Regions from separate parts of the Candidatus Clostridium eludens genome, predicted to be linked through region 1. Evidence: riboswitches for the same ligand, from Rfam matches in the RefSeq annotation. Region 1 holds a riboswitch; each other region holds the start of a gene.

Region 1 (6,436 bases):
AAAGAATTCAATAAATATTTTAATATTTATGCCTATAGCCCTAAACTAGGTCAATTTGCAGTACTTGTGACTGATGTAACTGAAAGAAAGCTCAGTGAAATTGAAAACACTGTAACTGATGGTCTTACAGGTATTTACAATAGGAGATATATTAATGAAAGGCTGCCGATAGATGTAAATAATAGTATTATACATGGACATCCCTTGTCTGTAATTATGACGGATATAGATCACTTAAAAAATATAAATGATAAATATGGACATGTTGTTGGAGATAGAATAATAAAAGATTTTGCTAATCTTATTAAAAATTCAATTAGAAAAGGCTCAGATTGGGTTGGAAGGTATGGAGGAGATGAATTTCTCATTGTATTAAATAATACGGAATTGGAAAATGCATATAATGTTGCTGAAAAAATAAGAAAAACAATAAGTGATACTATATTTGAATATGGTGATACAAATGTTCGAATAACTTCAAGTTTCGGACTATATTCTATTGAAGATGAAAAATTGGATGTTGAAAATATCTTGATTAAAGTAGATAAGAACTTATATGAAGCAAAGCGAAAAGGCAGAAACAGAACTGTAAAAGGTGAGGGTATAGAGACTAAATAAATGGTATTTATAATTTATATGTATGTATAAAAAGCTGTAATGTAAATTACTGCTTTTTATTTTAATTAAACAGTTTTATGCTTTGTAAAAATTTACAGATGCTCACGAAACTATTTATATGAATTTTTTTTAAAACTATAAGAACTTTTCTAAAATATTTTTCATTATATATATATCAAAAGGTTTTGAAATGTAGTCATCCATACCTTCTTCAATACACATTTCTCTATCCCCAAGCATAGCATATGCAGTCATTGCAATTATAGGTAAGTGATCTTTTTTATAGATTTCGTTCTTTCTAATTATCTTTGTAGTTTCAAGTCCATTTAATTCAGGCATTTGTATGTCCATAAGTATCAAATCTACATGTTTGCTTCTTAAAATTTCCAATGCTTGTTTTCCAGTATATGCCCATAAAAAATTATATCCCAATTTTTTTAATATACTACATGCTATTTTCATATTTATTTCATTGTCTTCCACTATTAAGATAGTTTTACATGCAACTTCCGAGTATTTTGTATTTTCTAAATTAATATTAGCTTCACTTAAGGTTTTATTGAAATCCAGTAGGAATTCTGCTGTGAAATTAAATGTACTTCCCTCATTGTCTTTACTTTCAAACCATATATCACCATTCATAATCTTTACAAGTTCCTTTGATATTGAAAGTCCAAGACCTGTACCGGCATAATATTTGTTATATGATACATCTTGTTGAAAGAATTTTTTGAAAATTTGCTCCTTAACTTCTTCTTTTATTCCAATACCTGTATCTTTTATAGAAAACTTAAGAATCACTTTTTCGTTTATCTGAGATACCTTTTTAACTTTAAAAATTATACTGCCCTTATTTGTAAACTTAAGAGCATTATTGAATAGATTTATGAGCACTTGTTTTAATTTTATCTGATCTCCGATTATTTCAAAAGGGAGTAGAGGATCTATGAAATAGGTGAATTCCAGATTTTTATTTGCACAGGCAAATGAAAGCTCTTTTATAAAAACATCAATCATATTTTTTAAGTTGAAAACCTTCATATAAAGTTCAATTTTTCCTGATTCTATTTTAGATATATCCAAAATATTATTTATTATATCCAATAGATGCTTTGATGAATCTTTTAATATTTCTAAATGCATTTTTGCATCTTCCTTTAATTCCATTAGCTCAAGTAAGTCAATGGCTCCTATGATACCATTTAGTGGAGTTCTGATTTCATGACTCATGTTAGCCAGGAATTGGCTTTTGGCCTTATTTGCATTTTCCGCCTCCACTCTAGCATTTTCTGCTTCTATCTTGGCTTTTTCTAATTCCATATAGTTGCTTCTTAATTCTTCTTCTGCAGCAGCCAGTTCTTCATATATAGTGGAAAGCTCTTCATATTTTTCTTTTAATTCTTGTTCCTTTTTAATAGTAATCTTATTTTTTGTATTATCGTTGTTCATTAAATTATCCAAATTTACACTCCTCCAAATTTATTTTTTTTCATCAAAATGTTTTCAATCTCATTTAAAGACAAAGGTTTACTGAAGTAATATCCCTGGATTATATTACAGCCTATGCCAAGAAGTGAATCTAGCTGTTTTTTTGTTTCTACTCCTTCTGCAATAATTTTATAATCCAATGATTTGCATAAGCTTATAATAGATTTTATTACAGCTTTATTCTTCTTACTTTCAATGTTATCAATAAAGGATTTATCAATTTTTAATGTATTAACTGGCAGAGTAGTTAAATAGTTTAAGGAAGAATATCCCGTACCAAAATCATCTATGGCAACCTTAACTCCTTTTTCTAAGAGTTGGTTTAGAGCTTTAATTTTACAGGTAAATAAATCTATCAGTGTACCTTCTGTTATCTCAATTTCAAGTAAGGAAGGTGAAATCTTGTTTTTCTCATATATACTGATGAGTTTGCTCACAAAATCACTTTTTTTCAACTGAATAGGAGAAATATTTACTGATATGGTTTTAAATTCATAATTCTTCAATTGTAATTGGCGAATTACCTTGCATACTGAATTTAAAACCCATTCACCTATTTCTACAATACTTCCTGTGCTTTCTGATATTGGTATGAATTCCGCAGGGGAAACAGATCCAAGTCTACTGTTTTGCCACCTTAACAGGGATTCAAATCCTATTACTTTATTTTTTGTAGCATCTATTTGTGGCTGATAGAGTATATAGAATTCATCATTTTCAACTGCGGTTTTAAGCTCCTGTTCAATAACGAGTTTTCTGCAATATGAATGAAACAATTCTCGCTGAAAAAAAGTAACAGTGTTTTTACCATTGATTTTTGATTGAAATATGGCCAGATCTGCATATTTATACAATTCTGTTACATCATTACTGTCATTTGGAAATATAGTAATACCCATGCTTGCAGTTATATATATTTGTTTTTCTTTAACTTCAAAAGGTTCTTTAAGATAATTGATTATTTTAATACAAAGTTTTTTTAATTCTTTATAGGAAGTAAACTTATTGATGAGTATTATAAATTCATCGCCTCCCAGGCGGTATAGGGTTCCAGAATCTTTTATACACATGGTCACTAGCTGTGAGAAAATTACCAATAATAGATCTCCGTAGTCATGACCAAAAGTGTCGTTAATTAATTTAAAATCATCAATATCTATAAATATTAGTGCACCATTTTCATAATTGCTTAAGGCTGTTTTAAGGGTATTTTTAAATAAGATTCTATTAGGAAGTCCTGTTAAAGAATCATAATAGGCAGAATGATTAATATAGTCCTCCAGCCTTTTCTCTTCTGTAATATCACTTATTGAGCCGGATAATAAGAACATTTTATGGTCAGAATTTTTAGTAGCCGCACCTTTAACAAGTAATGATTTAATATGATTTTCCTTAGTTAAAATTCTAAATTCACTTCTATAGCTTACTGTATTGCCCTTAATAAAAAAAGTTAAATCATTTTTGGCGCTGAGCTTATCTTCTTCAACAACAGTTTTCTCCATAAAATCAAATAAGCTTTTAAAATATTCTACACTGTATCCTGTCATATGAACAAAATTTTCAGAAAAAAACATATGGTACTTTTTTAAATTCCATTCCCAAAGTACTATGTTGGCTCCATTTAAAGCCCTTGTATACATTTGTTCCCTGTTTTTATCATAAATCCTCATAGTAACCTCCTGGTTTATAAAATCTAAAGGTTAGTATATTAAATGTTAAGTTTAAATTAAATTTAGGATTAAAGTGTTAAAAATAATTTTTTAATTAGTTAATATAATAGAAATTGAGGTTGTTTTCAAGTAATTAATGTAAGTTATTTTATAGAAATTAATTGAAGTTTACCTGTAGAAATTTGAGTAGATTTAAATAAATATTATAAAAATACTGTATAATAAAATGTCATATTTTGCAACCATAATTTTAGATTTCCAGGTATATTTTGAATTAAATATTTTGAATAATTTGTAAACAATTTATTAACTAAAACTTGTTGAAATTAAGAAAATTTTATGGTAGGATTAAACAAATGATAGGGAAGCGATGAAATACACACTTTAATCTGGGCATCCTTGTGTGTGTTGGAGTTAGTGATGCAACCGGCCCTGTATTCATAAATAATTTTTATGAATACAGGGTTTTGTTTTTTAAAAAATGGAGAGTAAATTATGGTTATTTATTATGGTGTTGTTATTTTTATTTTGGGAACTATAATGGGAAGTTTTTTGAATGTGTGCATATACAGAATACCAAAAGGTGAATCTGTTGTTTATCCACCCTCCCATTGTACAAATTGCAATAAGGAAATTAAAGCTTATGATTTAATTCCTGTAATAAGTTACATAATTTTAAGGGGAAAATGTAGACATTGTGAAAAAAAAATATCCTTAAGGTATCCTATGTTGGAATTTATAACAGGTTTGTTGTATTTGCTTACTTATATTAAGTTTGGAATAGGGGTAAATCTTATAAAATATATAGTATTTATAAGTATTATGATTGTGGTGGGAATGATAGATTTTGATACTACAGATGTCTATTTTAAGACTACAGGAACAGGTATTATTGCAGGCATAATATTTTTAGGAATATATCTTTACATGGGACTGCCTATAAAAACCTATATTTATGGAGGTATGTTAGGAGGAGGACTTTTAACATTAATTATCCTTATAACAAAAGGAGGTATGGGCTGGGGAGATGCAGAGATTTCACTGGTATGTGGTTTGTTTTTAGGACTTAAGTATACAGTATTGATGATATTTTTAGCCCTTGTTATAGGAGCGGTGGTAGGGGTAGCACTTATTTTGTCAGGGAAGAAGTCAAAAAAAGATTATATTCCCTTTGGTCCATTTATTGTTATAGCTTCTGTGGTTACAGTGTTTTTTGGACAAAGTATTTTAAATTGGTACTTATTTTAGATATTAAAAGATGTTTTATTAGGAGGTGATGGAAAAATACATAATTAACAACTTGCCATGCTTGAATCTACACAGAAAATCTGCTGTTTAATTTTAATGAAGAAAGGATGGAGTTTTATGGAAATGATAAAAAAGAAAAAAGGTTTCACGCTTATTGAACTTATGATAGTTCTTGCTATTATTGCTATACTGGCTGTGGTATTGATACCTAAATCACAAATATTTAAGAACAATTCTAAAAATGCAGGGGTAATTACCAATGTAAATACCGTAAGAGCATATTTGGAAACGAAAGTTACTAATACTAGCGGAATAAATGCTTATTTAACTACTGCAGATTTAACATCGGCATTTGCTGGTGCTTTTAACACAGGTAGTAGTTCAACTGACAAATTGATTAATCCATTTACTAATATAAGTGGAGCTGGTATAGGTTATGCATATGAAATTATATCTGCACCTACTACTGATTCGTCTATTAGTAGTGCTACTACTGAAGCAAATGTGAAAGCTGACGCAGGATCGTCGTTTACTGGCAAAAAGGGTGAAGTTATTGTGGTTGTGTATAGTAATGGTTATGGGGTAGTAGGAATAGACAGTGGTGAAAGTGCAACACAAGCATTTATAGTCCAATAGGAAAAAGTATAAAGAACATGATTTTCCATGTTCTTTATATAATTGTGATACAGTTTTATTGAATAGAAAGGAGTAGATTCATGTCAAAAGTAAAAAAACGTTTGGGAGAAATCCTAGTAGATGCAGGAGTTATAACGGAAAAAATACTACAAAGAGCCCTTATTTTACAGAAAGACACAGGTGAAAAGCTTGGTGAAATACTTGTAAGTAAGGGCTTTATTACTAATGAGCAGATAGTACATGCCATAAAACAGCAGCTGGGAATACCTTTAATAAATTTAGATAATATTAATGTAAGGCAGGATATTATAGATATTATACCAGTAAGTATTGCAAAGAAATATGAAGCTATTCCTATAGATATTATGAATGGTTTTTTACTCGTAGCTATGAGTGATCCTTTAAATTATTTTGCCATTGAAGATATAAAAATAGCAACAGGGTATAATGTTAAAACTGCCATAGCATTGAAAAGCAGTATACTTGATAATATTGAAAAATACTATGGAAAAAGCAAGGCACAGGAAGCAGCACAAAACTACAAAAAGAACTTTTCAGGCAGAAAGATGGAAACAGAAGAGGAAATAATAGATGAAGCTTCTGCACCAATTATAAAATTTTTAAATACCATAATCGAAAATGCCACTTTATACAATGCTTCGGATATCCATATAGAACCGGATGAAAAGGAAATGAGAGTGAGATTTAGGGTAGATGGTGGTCTTCGAGAGATTATGAGAACGGATATAGACATGCTTTCTCCTGTAACCAGCAGA
Region 2 (6,436 bases), on a different contig from region 1:
CGCCCAAGAAGCTCACGTTCCCCAAAGTCGCCCTCTTTACGCTGGCGCTGGCGGCGGCCAGCTACCTGCTGAGGAGCGTCATTCCATATGGCATACCCGTGCTCGAATTTCCGTCGCTTGGGTATCTGGCCCAATACCTGAGCTTTTTCCTGATCGGAATGCTTGTCTTCCGTCAGGGCTGGCTTAGGTCGGTCACCGGTTCGCTCGGGAAGCTTGGCTTCGTTCTGGCTGTGCTCGCAACGGTCATACTGTTCCCCACGGCGATATTTATCGGCTCTGGCAGCAAGTGGATAGGCTACGGGAGCTGGCAGTCGGCCGTATTCGCTCTGTGGGATTCGATCTTCGCCGTGGGAATAAGTCTGGCATTGATTACTTTCTTCCGACGCTTCCTCGACGGCGGGAAGAAGTTCGGCCGGTTCCTCTCCCGGCATTCCTTCGCCGTGTACGTTATCCATGTGCCAGTTATCGTTTTCCTGATGCTGGCGATGCGAAGTATCCATATAAATCAGCTGCTGAAATTCGGTTTAGTGGCTGTAATAGGAGTACCGCTCTGTTTCGGAGCTGCCTATCTTATTCGGCTAATTCCGTACGCAAAAGAAATCATTTAATGCAAATACTAAAATGTGTTTTATATTCCCTCATTCTGTTAGTTTGAGGGATTTTCTTGTACTGAAAACAATATTCTATTAGTATACATTTGCAACACGTTCTAATGCTAATATAGCTGAAGCAGTAGAATAATTAGCCAAAAAATGGATTTAATTTTATAAATGTTAATGAAGCTTTAGCCGATGAGGAAGGAAATTTAAAAGCAGAATTTTCTATGGAAGGTCTTAATTTGTGGCCAAATGCATATTCAGTCATTCTTGAGAATATGAGAAAGTATTTATAATAACCATGGTTGAAGAAGCGATCTTGCTTCATCATGGTTTTAAAAAATTCAATGTTTTTAATTCCTAAACAGCAGTCAAATAATGTGAATAATTTTGGAAATATGAGATTTTCGTTTCATGGACATTAGCCATCATGAAAGACTATAAAGCTTTAAAATAATGAAAATTTCAGGAAAATTCATCATTTTACTATCAAAACACAGCAAGGCCGTAGAAAAAATTATAACTCAAACAGGACTAAGCTCGGGAGATATATTTGATATTATAAAGGCTACTGTCTCGGAGATAGGCAAGGATAAGAAAGCTTCAACTACACAATACCATAGCAATAATCCATCAGTGGCCTGTCAAGGCCACTATATTTTTGTCAATATATTATATTTATTGGAAGTTTTATAATAAGCGTATGTAATAAATATAGACAAGCTATCTAGATTATGCTAAGCCAATATTATGATGAGTAATTATTTTGAATAGACTTTCTAATTTGTTCCATTCTTTCATTTGATTCATTATATTTAGATATTATTTCTTCACTTTCAATAAATTGTGGATTGATTTGAATAAGATGCCTATTTATATTTTGATTCCATATTTTATCTATTGTAACATTAGCAACTTTGAAAAATTTTTCTAATAAGTTCATAACTCATACACTCCTAACCATTTGTTATTATAATTTATTGTACATATATATGATACCTTTCACCTATTCATGACAAAGATACTCTCACTTTTCTAAAGCAGGGGAGAGTTCACTGATTAGAAATGGTCATGAAGAGGTTAGAAAATGGTATAGAGGTATATGATCAAAAACTCCAACTGTATTTTAGCTGGAGTTTTCGTTTTACATAAATAACTAGCCCATAAACAGTAAAGATATTCAAAGGACTTTAGTTATATATTAGTATTATACCCACTTTATCATATTATATATTTGTTTTCCAAATATTCATTTAATTACTTAGAATATTTTTTATAGAAATGTACAAACTTTAAGTATAAACAGTAAAGATTACTATACAAAGGAGTGTTAATTATGGCACGTAGCAGTAATAATTTAGTAGTTCCACAGGCTAGAGAAGCTTTAGATAGATTTAAAATGGAATCAGCTCAAGAAGTTGGAGTAAATTTAAAGAATGGATATAATGGAGATTTAACTGCCAGAGAAGCTGGCTCTATAGGTGGAAACATGGTTAAGAAAATGGTTGAAGCTTATGAACAAGGTTTAAAGTAAGATGTTATAAAAAGTCTAGAATGGTGTTATAGGCCATTCTAGGCTCTATTTTTGTATAGAATATTACACATATTTTTATTTATTTAAAATACTGTACATTATGGTATAATAAATTAAAAGAGGCCGTTACGGTTTTAAAAATTGTCTTTAAATATTTTTAATCAATTAAGATGTGCTTTCCGACAGCTCATCTTAATTTTTTGAGCCTGTATCTTAATAATTATTATAGCATATGTAGAAATAATTTTAAGGTTAAAGTAGTTATACTATTTTAGGAATATATAATTAAAGCTATAAAATATTTGAAATGCGACGAAAAAACACCCCAAAATTCAAAATTAAATAATGCGGTGCTCTTATAAATCGTTATCTAACACAACTTAAATTCTTTTAATTAAGTGCATTATTTAGAAAGACTTTTATCTAATAGATCAGATAACAAACAAAAATGTTCTATCATAGTTCTTCTTTGTTCTTGCGACATATTTCCAAAAGCCTCTACTTCTGCTGATTTAAGTTTTTCAAGTATACTGCTTGCATATTGACTTCCCTTCTCCGTAAACCTAACAATTTTGTTCCTACGGTCTTTAGAATTCAATTCTCTCAGAATATATCCTTTTTTCTCAAGTCCAGATAGTATTAACGAAACTGTTTGTTTCGGCAAACTCAATTTATCCCGAATTTCATTTTGAGTACAATAAGGGGAACTTTTATTTATTACATACAAAGTAAACAAGGTTGTATCTTGAATTTCATGTTTTCTGGACCAAACACGATAAATATCATTAATTTTAAACCAAGATTGATAATAAACATCTAATAGCTCAGTAAATTTCTCTTCCTCACTCATGTCTTGTACACTCTTCCTTCAATTATAAAATAATACTACCTTAATTATAAGAGAAACTAGTGACTAACACCACTAAAATTTAGTCCTATAACCCCTAATACAATAAAAAGTATAGATACTATTTTTAACACACTAACATCCTCTTTAAAAACAAGAATTCCTATTACTGATATAATAGTAATTCCTGCTGCTCCCCATATAGCATATACTATACTAACAGATATCTTCTTTAAGGACATTGATAAAAAAATAAAGCATAGCCCATATGTTAAAAGTGTTCCTAGTGCTGGTAGTAATTTTGTAAATCCTTCAGAGATCTTCATACAAGTAGTTCCTAAAGTTTCAAGAATAATAGCTAAAATTAGATAGATCCATTCCATAGTAAAAACCTCTTTTAAATAATATTAGTCCATTAATGGACTAATATTATTGTACTAAAATGTTATGCTTTAGTCAATATTAGCTAAAATTCCCATGGAATTTATAAACAATTAAACACCTTATTATTCAATTTTCAAATAGCTCTCTTGTTTTTTATTTAAGTCACATTAAATTCACATTTTGAACAAAATGATTATATATTAAAGCGCTTTTAAAAGGTTATTCTGGGTAATGTTTTTAGAAAAGCTAAAAATAGATATATATATTCATATTACAATAATTTACTATTCTTAAAATATATAAATTTTAATTTTATTCGTGTATATCTTTAATAGTGTTAATTATTAGAACTGTACAAGTTATTATAGTTGCCCCTAGTAAATAAATACCAACTAGTATAATATCAGAATCGTTATTACCGTTATGTAACAGATTTTCGAGAATAAACGAAAGATACATAAAGGCAATAAAACTTATAATCCATAAAATAATATATTTTAAAACTTTCATAATTCAATTCTCCTATATATAAAATATCACTATTTGATTATAAAATATTTAATGCACTGCTGGGAAGATAGAAATTCTCATCAAGGCATTTTATTTTTATGTTAAAAGATGGATGAGATATTGATTTTTTCATACTATAATGATAATATACGCATATATAGACATAAAATTACAATAATATATAAAAAACATCAACAAAATACAAAAGACTGGGAACTGTGAAGAATTCTATTTATTTGGGCATCTTGAGAATTCGGAGTTAGTGATGCAACCGACCAATTGAAACTAATTGATTTTTTATTAGCTTTAATTGGTTTTATTATTTAAGATGAATATACAAATGATACTAGGTCTTAAAAAGCTTTATCTATTCTAGGTAAGCACAGTGAGGAACACATAAAGGAAGAATAAGGGGGGAATGCTACTTGTTAAAAAATTTTAAACTCAATAGTATATGGAGTAAATTGTCTTTTATAGTAATTACATTTACATTACTTTTTATTATGGTTGTATCCATAAGTTCTAATTATATAGTAAAGAATAGTCTTTATGAAAATAGTCTTAATGAAATAGAGGAAAAAAGCAATACTTTTGCAAGTAATATAGAAGATTTAAAGCAAAAGTCGTTAAATGCTTGTGATTGGTTTGAAAATTCATCTAGACTTGTTGAAGCTCTTAGTACACAAAATAGAGCAGCTGCTTTGGATTTAGGTAAAACGGCATTAAAATCTTTTGGTATCGATTATTTGGTAATAACAGATAAAGAAGGTAATGTTTTTATACGCGCTCATGAACCGAATGAATATGGTGATAATATAGCAAATCAGGTAAACATTAAAAAAGCTTTGAACGGTGAAAAATCTGTAGGCATAGAAAATGGGGAAGTTGTAAAATATTCTATTAGGGCAGGGGTACCGTTAAAGGATAACAATGGTAATATTATAGGTGCAGTGTCCTTGGGATATATTCTTTCTAATAATGCATTTCTTGATAAACAAAAAAAATTATTTGGATATGATATTACAATTTTTTATGGCAATGAAAGAATTGCTACCACTATAAAAGATAAAAATGGAAAAAGGATTATTGGTACAAAAACTGAAAATACTTCTATAATAAACGATGTGTTAAAAAATGGCCAATCTTACTATGGCAAATGTATAATTAATAATGAAAATTATGTTGGTGGATATAAACCGATTATTGATGTAAGTGGAAAACCTTCAGGTATGATTTTTATAGGGGAAAAGGCCGATTTTATTAATAGCTTAGTTAACAAGCTTATAGCTAGCCAAGGTGTTATATTACTAATTTGTGGAGTGCTTTTAATTGTATGCATGTTAGTATTTATTAGATTTTTTATTATGAACAAAATTTTACAGCTTACTTCTAATTTTAAGGAAATATCAGAGGGGCATGGAGATTTGACTAAAAGAATTTTGATAACATCAAAAGATGAAATTGGTGAATTGTCGATGTATTTTAATAAATTCATGGAAAGCATACATAGTATAGTTAAAATAATAGTTGCAGAGGTTAACAAAGTAAATAGAGCTGTTTCTATAACAAATGATAATATAGCTGTATTAGCTAAAAATTTAGTTGAGACCTCAGAAACTGTGGAAAAACTATCAGTGGGTATGGAAGAAACAGCAGCTTCAACGGAAGAAATAAATGCTAGTACAGTTGAAATTGGTACAGCCATAGAGGATATTACTACAAAAACCCAAGATGGTACAACATCAGTTAATGAAATCAGTATAAAAGCAAATGAGCTAAAAGAAAATGCAAAACTATCTCAAACTGATGCAAATAAAATTAAATTAGAGATAAATGAAGCAGTTAATAATGCAATTATTAAATCAAAAGAAGTGGATAAAATAAAAGAGTTAACAGATTTTATTTTACAAATATCAGCTCAAACTAATTTATTGGCATTGAATGCATCTATAGAATCAGCAAGAGCAGGAGAAGCTGGAAGAGGATTTTCAGTTGTGGCAGAAGAAATAAGAAAACTAGCAGAAAGTTCTGAAGCTACTGTAAATGAAATGCAAAATATAATTAGCAGTGTATTTGAAGCGGTCAATAGTTTGTCCGAAAATTCTAAGAAGTCATTAGACTTTATAGATATCCAAGTAGTAAAAGGATATGAGGAACTTGTTGAAACTGGTGAAAGTTATAATAAGGATTCAATTTTTATAGAAGGATTAATGACAGATTTAAGTTCCACATCAGAAGAACTATTAGCATCCATAAAGATCATTTCCGAGGTTGTAGACAATATTTCTAAGGCTAGCAGTGAAGGAGCAAATGGAGTTAGCAATATCGCAGAGAAGATATCAATTATAACTGACAATGCAAATGAAATAAAATTAGAAACGGATATAATAAAGAAGAGCTCAGCTGAATTGAACAGTATAGCTTTAAAGTTTACTATATGATAATTATAAAAAATATAGCTATATAGTATTGTAGTGGTCGGTGAATGACCTTGTATACATACTAATTTTTCATATAAGACGTGGGAAAATCAAAAAGATAATATGGAGCATTGGAAATTTAATG
Region 3 (6,436 bases), on a different contig from region 1:
CCTAATATCCTACAACCTACAGTATTTATTTTGTCTTTGATTGCTCCACCTTCTGTCACTGCATTAGCACCCTCTTTTAAAACAAACAAGCATCCGTCAGTGGCCCCCGTGATAATCTGTGTATAACTTAAATTAGAAAAGGAAGGTGCATCAATAATTATGTAATCAAATTTTTTCTTTAGAATTTTCATAACAACCTTTAAATACTCTGTTTTAAATATTAAACTATAGCTATCTAGGTTGTATTCACCTAATGATGCTATTGATAAATATTCATATTTAGTTTCTTTTATATAGCTTTTTAAGGATACTTCATTAGTTTTTTCTCTATCTAACTGCTGAGTTTTTAATTTACCTATATCCCTCAATATGCCAATTAATCCTCTAGTACTGTCTGCGTCAAAGCTCTCAATTCTTGTATTGTCCCCTAAGCTACAATCAAGAAATAATGTTTTTCTACCATATATGGCCAATGACATTGCTAAATTTTTAGCTACAGTTGTTTTTCCTTCATTATCACTATTACTGGTAATACTAATGCACTTAATATTATCTTTGTTATGATTCTCCATAATGTTGCGTAATATTCTGTATTTTTCCATAACGTGATTTCTCCTATTATCCTTTTTCATTATTACACCTGCCTTATTATTCAATAACAACTAATACTGGCATATTTAATATATTAGTAATTTGATTTTCATTTCTTATCTTTAAGCTATCCACATAATTCTTGAACAGTACTATAACAACTGATAAAAGTAATCCAAATAAGAATCCCTCAAGGATCTTTTTAGATTTATTTGCTGGTATTGGACTAATTGGCGGCTTTGCCTCATCTAATACTTGAATTTTTCCCACTGACAATATACTCATGCTTTGTTCAATAAAGCTTCTACAATATACATTTGCAATTTTCGCAGCCTCATCCTTGTTGCTGCTTACTGCATTTAATTGAATTATTTGTGTATTGCCTGTACCATTTGTTGAAGAAGATGTTGAAGAAGATATTGGGGCAGCTGCCACCATTGCTTTTATTTGCGAGGATGAATAGTTCTTCAATACTTCCGCAGTCTTATCTATTACTAAATTTGATTGAGCTATTTGCGCATAGGTATCTACCATTTTTTCATATAACAAAATATCATCCTGTGTATACTGTGGTTGATTCTTTGAACTTTGTACAATACTTGTATCCCCCTTGACTATTATGGCAGTGGTATGTGCTTCATACATTGGTGTTGAGAGAAGTGTGACTTTTACTGCCATAACGCTAGTACACAATACTGTAATAAGTACAATAAACCCTACTTTCTTCTTCAAGATTTTTATAATATCTATTAGTGATAAATCTTCAGCACTGTTTTTATTTTCCATGAGCTTTATTCCTCCTACCTATTTGCCATCCCATATTTATTCCAATAGAGTGCTGCCTCTGTCCTATCTTTAATATTTAACTTATTGAATATATGATTAATATGCTTTTTTACGGTATGCTCTGTTATAAAAAACTCCTGAGAAATCTGACGATTGCTTAATCCTTTTGCCACTTCTATCAATATTTCACTTTCTCTATTGGTTAACAGCTCCAATCCATTTGGTAACTCAATGTTTTCATTTATCATAGAGTCAACAAAATATGAATCAAAATATTTTTTTCCCTTATATACATGTTCTATTGCATACATTATTTCTTCCTCATTTGATTTGCCTGATATGTACCCTTGAACTCCACTCTTTAATGCCTTAACAAAGATATCTTTTTCACCATTAAAGTCTATTGCTATTAGTTTAATATCCACCTGTGCAGTGGTTAATTCATTAATTATGTTTAATTCTTCTTCGTTATCCTTATGAATATCCAACAGTAAAATATCAGCCATATTACCTTTTATCATAAGCATTGCTTCTTTTATTGTTTCGCCAATAAACTGTATGGATATGTGATCATACCTAGACAAAAGGGCTACTATTCCTTCTCTTATAACAGAACAATTAGATATAACTATAACTTTCATAATACTTCTCAATTCCTTACTTTTAATGTAATCTCCCCAGAAAACTAGGAATTCTGCAAAATAGCTTGGCCAAGTTTTAATATATTCCTATATTACTACTAATTTCATTATATTCCATCATACCCCGGTCTAATCTTTTATTACCAAGTGGCATATCTTGTATAGTACACTTATACTATGAAAGTAGTATAAATTTCTAATATAAGTAGTTACCCTTAAGTAGTATTGAATCATAAGGTTTTACATCTTACATTGATATTCCTCTTATCTTGCATTTTTATCTCCAAATAAGATAAAAACTGTTCTCATTATGAGTTTTATATCAATCCATAAATTTCTTTCCTTTAAATATCTAATGTCCAATTTTATCCAATCCTCAAATCCAATCTCATTTCTGCCCATTACCTGCCAATAACAGGTTAAGCCTGGTTTCACTAATAATTTTTTTCTATGATAGTCCGAAAATTCAGCAACCTCCCTGGGTAAATTAGGTCTTGGTCCCACCAAGGACATGTCTCCTTTTAAAACATTGAAAAGTTGAGGCAATTCATCGATACTAGTTTTTCTGATAAATCTGCCAACTGTTGTAATTCTAGGATCATATTTAATTTTGAACATGGGTCCGGACATTTCATTTCTATCTTTCAACTTATCTAATATCTGTTCTGCATTAGCAACCATTGATCGAAATTTATACATTTTAAATATTGTTCCATTTATACCGACTCTTTCTTGTGAAAATATTATCAACCCTTTTGAATTAACCTTTATTAATATGGCTACAATAATCATCAAAGGACTAAGAGATATTATTCCTATCAGAGCTCCTAAAATATCTATAAGCCGTTTAGTTACCACATAGACTTTACTCTTTTTATACTCCACCGAATATTCCACATACTCTTGTGACAATTTTAAGTTTTCCATAATTCTCCCCCTTAAAAATGGTTTATCACATTAAAATTTATACATACAAATATATATAGCAAGACAAATTAAATGAAAGATATTAATAGCTATATACATTAAAACAATCCCATTAATTATAAAATTACTTTTTTTTAACTGTGCTTCTATAGCCTTTTGCATTCTAAAATATAAAAAAGATAAAAGTACTGTCGGCAGTACAATTTTGATCCAAAAACCAACTTTTAAATTGTGCACTACACTTACCATTAAAGGGTTTGCTTCTATAAAATATCCGGTATTTAAAAGCATTCGAGTAAAGAACATATCACTTATGTTCAACAGACATAAAATAATAAATTTATTTCTTATATTACTCAAACTGTAATTTCTTATAAATACAAGCAATTATCATACCTCCAATAATAAATTAATAAAACAAAAATTATAAATTGATAAACTTATTATTGTTATTTTACTATTTTTATATTTTTTACCCATCATACTGTAGTTTAATTTTTTTATACTATGTGTAATAGTCCGTATAATCCATCTGCTATGATTAAGCATTATATAGTCTTATTATTGGGGTAGTATAAAATATTAAGTTACCATGAATAAAAACAAAAAAATAACTATAGTACATAAACAATATAATACTGTCTATCTACTATAGTTATTTTTAAAGTAACTTAATTAAAACTCTAACACATACTGCCATGAATATTTCACTCTATTAAAGCAGCACACATTTAACATACATTAGAATTATCATTAACAGAATCATCATTAACCTCTAACATTCCGCATCTGTTAGCATACAAAGCCACCTGTGTTCTATCTCTTATATTCAGTTTGTCAAATATATGATTATTATGTTTTTTTACTGTATTTTCAGAAATATGAAGTTTTCGTGATATTTCTTGATTACTCAAACCTTTTCCTATTTCACATAAAATTTCTTTCTCTCTTGGAGTGAGCTGTTCCATTTTTTCGGGTTGGATGGCATTTTCTCTGACCAAACAGTCTATAAAATAAGAGTCATAGTATTTTTTCCCTTTGTAAATTTGATCTATGATATATAAAAGTTCCATTTCATCTGATTTTCCTAATATGTATCCTTCTACGCCACACCTAATGGCTTCTACAAAGATATTTTTATCTTTATTAAAATCTAACATTATGAATTTACTTTTAACACCACATTCTTTCATTTCTTTAATTAACAGCAATTCATCTTTATTTTGTTGATGTAGATCAAATAAAACAATATTAATATTATTTGATTTAATTAACGGAACTGCCTCTTTTAATGTTTCTGCAATAAGCATTATGTCAGCATAATTACGCCTTGATATAATTGAATATATACCCTGTCTTATTAAAGCATATCTTGATAAAATAATAACCTTCATAACGTATCTTCCCCCTGTTTTCTCCAACAATAATATCACTTAATTCTCTATATAAAATAAAAAGACCCAGTTTAACCATATGAACGGTAAACTTAGGCCGGTTGCACCATTGACTCCATATGTCTTAAAAGTGCCCAAATATAAAACATACTTCTTTGTCTCCTTATTTCCTATATTTTATTCCAAATAATGCTTATATAATACTTAACAACTCCTCTCATTTTATTATAGAATATATCTATTTTCTGTTTTTTCAAGAATTTTGAGTATCTTTGAAATTACTATATATCTTCCTAAAAATATCCATGCCAGATGGAGCTTACTCCATTTAGGCTCTTCCACTAAGTCTTTTACCTTCTGAACCTTATCTTCAATCTTTACACCTTATCCTAATTCAGGGGTACTTTATATCCGAATAACTTACTAAATAAATCCTTTGTCAAGTTTTGATTTTTATCATCTGTGTTACCTGTAAAATGATATGTGAATGTACCCTTCTATTGTCACGTACATCCAATGTACATCCAATGTATTAGGATCTAGAAAAGATATTCCTATGCACTTGCCAAACCTAAATTTAGTCATACATAATAGTAATGGAACTAACATTTCTTACATTAATTCTGCAAATCTATTATAACTAACAAGTTTATTGAAATAAGATCTTTGAACTGTTGAAACATGATGATTGTAATAGTTTTTAAATGTCCTTTAATCTCATAAGTAAAAATATTTCTGTTAATAAATTTTAATAATTCCTTTTGCAAAGATATATTTATTTTTACAACTTTTACAGCTAGTATTTATATTATAACATTATTCTATATAAGGTATAAAAATCCTTCTACTTTTTATAAATTTTATAATTAATTAGTCAAAAAAATAGCCTAAAGTCTGTTTTTTTGACTAATTATTATTCTCTAATGGAATAAATGGATGTCCTGAAGTACGGACAGTGATTTAGATATATTATGTTTAAGTAGATTAGTAGTCCTATCCATGGATGATATTTACTTAGTTAATATTTAAAAACTACATTGATAATTTATACAATTTGAAATAATATTATAACATACATAAATTTAAAAGTGCACAAATAGAAGGGAGTATTATATATGAGTAAATATTGGAGCGAAATTGCCAAAAACATTGAACCCTATGTTCCAGGAGAACAGCCTAAAAATAAAAAATACATTAAACTAAACACTAATGAAAATCCATATCCGCCTTCTCCTAAAGTGATTAACGCTATAGAACAAGCAGCTAATAACAACCTTCAGTTATATCCTGATCCCAATTGTGATGACCTGAGAAATACTTTAGCCAATTATTACGAGTTATCCTCAGATCAAGTCTTTATAGGTAATGGTTCTGATGAAGTATTAGCATTTTCTTTTATGGCTTTCTTTAATCAAGGAACACCTATACTTTTTCCAGATATAACATATAGTTTTTATGAGGTTTATGCTGAGTTATTTAAGCTAAAATATAAATTAATTCCTTTGGATGATAATTTTGATATCCCTATAGATTCTTTTTGCATTAAAAATGGTGGAATTGTAATTCCAAATCCTAATGCACCAACTACTAGATATATGTCTATTGAATGTTTAAAAAAAATTGTAGAATGTAATATGGAAAGTGTTGTTATAATTGACGAGGCATATATAGATTTCGGTGGAGAATCTCTAGCTAGATTTGTAAATGATTATCCAAATTTATTGGTTGTACAGACCCTTTCTAAATCACGAGCATTAGCAGGACTACGGGTTGGCTTTGCTTTTGGCCATATAGATCTAATAGAAGGCTTAAACAGAATTAAAAATTCTATAAATTCATATACAGTTAACCGCCTTTCCCTAGCAGGAGCAAAAGCAGCTTTTGAAGATGAACCTTATTTTAAAAACATTAGTTCAAAAATTATAAATACGAGAAAAAAAGTAATACCCTATCTTAAAGCTCTAGGATTTAAGGTGTTAGAATCTAAAACCAATTTTTTATTTGTCAGCCACAACAAAACCCATGCTAAAATAATATTTAGAGAATTAAAAAATGATGGAATTCTTGTTAGACATTTTGACAAACCAAGAACCCATA

Evidence for each region. A riboswitch is a leader RNA that binds a small molecule or an ion and turns the genes downstream of it on or off. The one in region 1 is predicted to bind cyclic di-GMP.
Region 2: linked by a shared signal. The riboswitch ahead of ACJDU8_RS11720 (methyl-accepting chemotaxis protein) and the one ahead of ACJDU8_RS07675 (prepilin peptidase) in region 1 are both predicted to bind cyclic di-GMP.
Region 3: linked by a shared signal. The riboswitch ahead of ACJDU8_RS03605 (LuxR C-terminal-related transcriptional regulator) and the one ahead of ACJDU8_RS07675 (prepilin peptidase) in region 1 are both predicted to bind cyclic di-GMP.

Annotation. Positions count from the first base shown of each region.
Region 1 covers NZ_JBJHZX010000009.1:30,774-37,209, forward strand. Annotated here, with positions in the region: gene ACJDU8_RS07660 (sensor domain-containing diguanylate cyclase) at 1-618, shown strand, start outside; gene ACJDU8_RS07665 (response regulator) at 754-2,079, opposite strand; gene ACJDU8_RS07670 (sensor domain-containing protein) at 2,082-3,776, opposite strand; cyclic di-GMP riboswitch class II at 4,131-4,217, shown strand; gene ACJDU8_RS07675 (prepilin peptidase) at 4,272-5,024, shown strand; gene ACJDU8_RS07680 (prepilin-type N-terminal cleavage/methylation domain-containing protein) at 5,142-5,660, shown strand; gene ACJDU8_RS07685 (GspE/PulE family protein) at 5,741-6,436, shown strand, end outside.
Region 2 covers NZ_JBJHZX010000016.1:14,431-20,866, forward strand. Annotated here, with positions in the region: gene ACJDU8_RS11690 (acyltransferase family protein) at 1-608, shown strand, start outside; gene ACJDU8_RS11695 (hypothetical protein) at 1,053-1,292, shown strand; gene ACJDU8_RS11700 (hypothetical protein) at 1,345-1,539, opposite strand; gene ACJDU8_RS11705 (alpha/beta-type small acid-soluble spore protein) at 1,933-2,130, shown strand; gene ACJDU8_RS11710 (MarR family winged helix-turn-helix transcriptional regulator) at 2,534-2,980, opposite strand; gene ACJDU8_RS11715 (DMT family transporter) at 3,037-3,360, opposite strand; cyclic di-GMP riboswitch class II at 4,074-4,157, shown strand; gene ACJDU8_RS11720 (methyl-accepting chemotaxis protein) at 4,297-6,312, shown strand.
Region 3 covers NZ_JBJHZX010000004.1:19,963-26,398, forward strand. Annotated here, with positions in the region: gene ACJDU8_RS03580 (CpsD/CapB family tyrosine-protein kinase) at 1-632, opposite strand, end outside; gene ACJDU8_RS03585 (YveK family protein) at 649-1,377, opposite strand; gene ACJDU8_RS03590 (response regulator transcription factor) at 1,392-2,018, opposite strand; gene ACJDU8_RS03595 (sugar transferase) at 2,283-2,945, opposite strand; gene ACJDU8_RS03600 (DUF5658 family protein) at 2,976-3,332, opposite strand; gene ACJDU8_RS03605 (LuxR C-terminal-related transcriptional regulator) at 3,677-4,339, opposite strand; cyclic di-GMP riboswitch class II at 4,426-4,511, opposite strand; gene hisC (histidinol-phosphate transaminase) at 5,455-6,436, shown strand, end outside.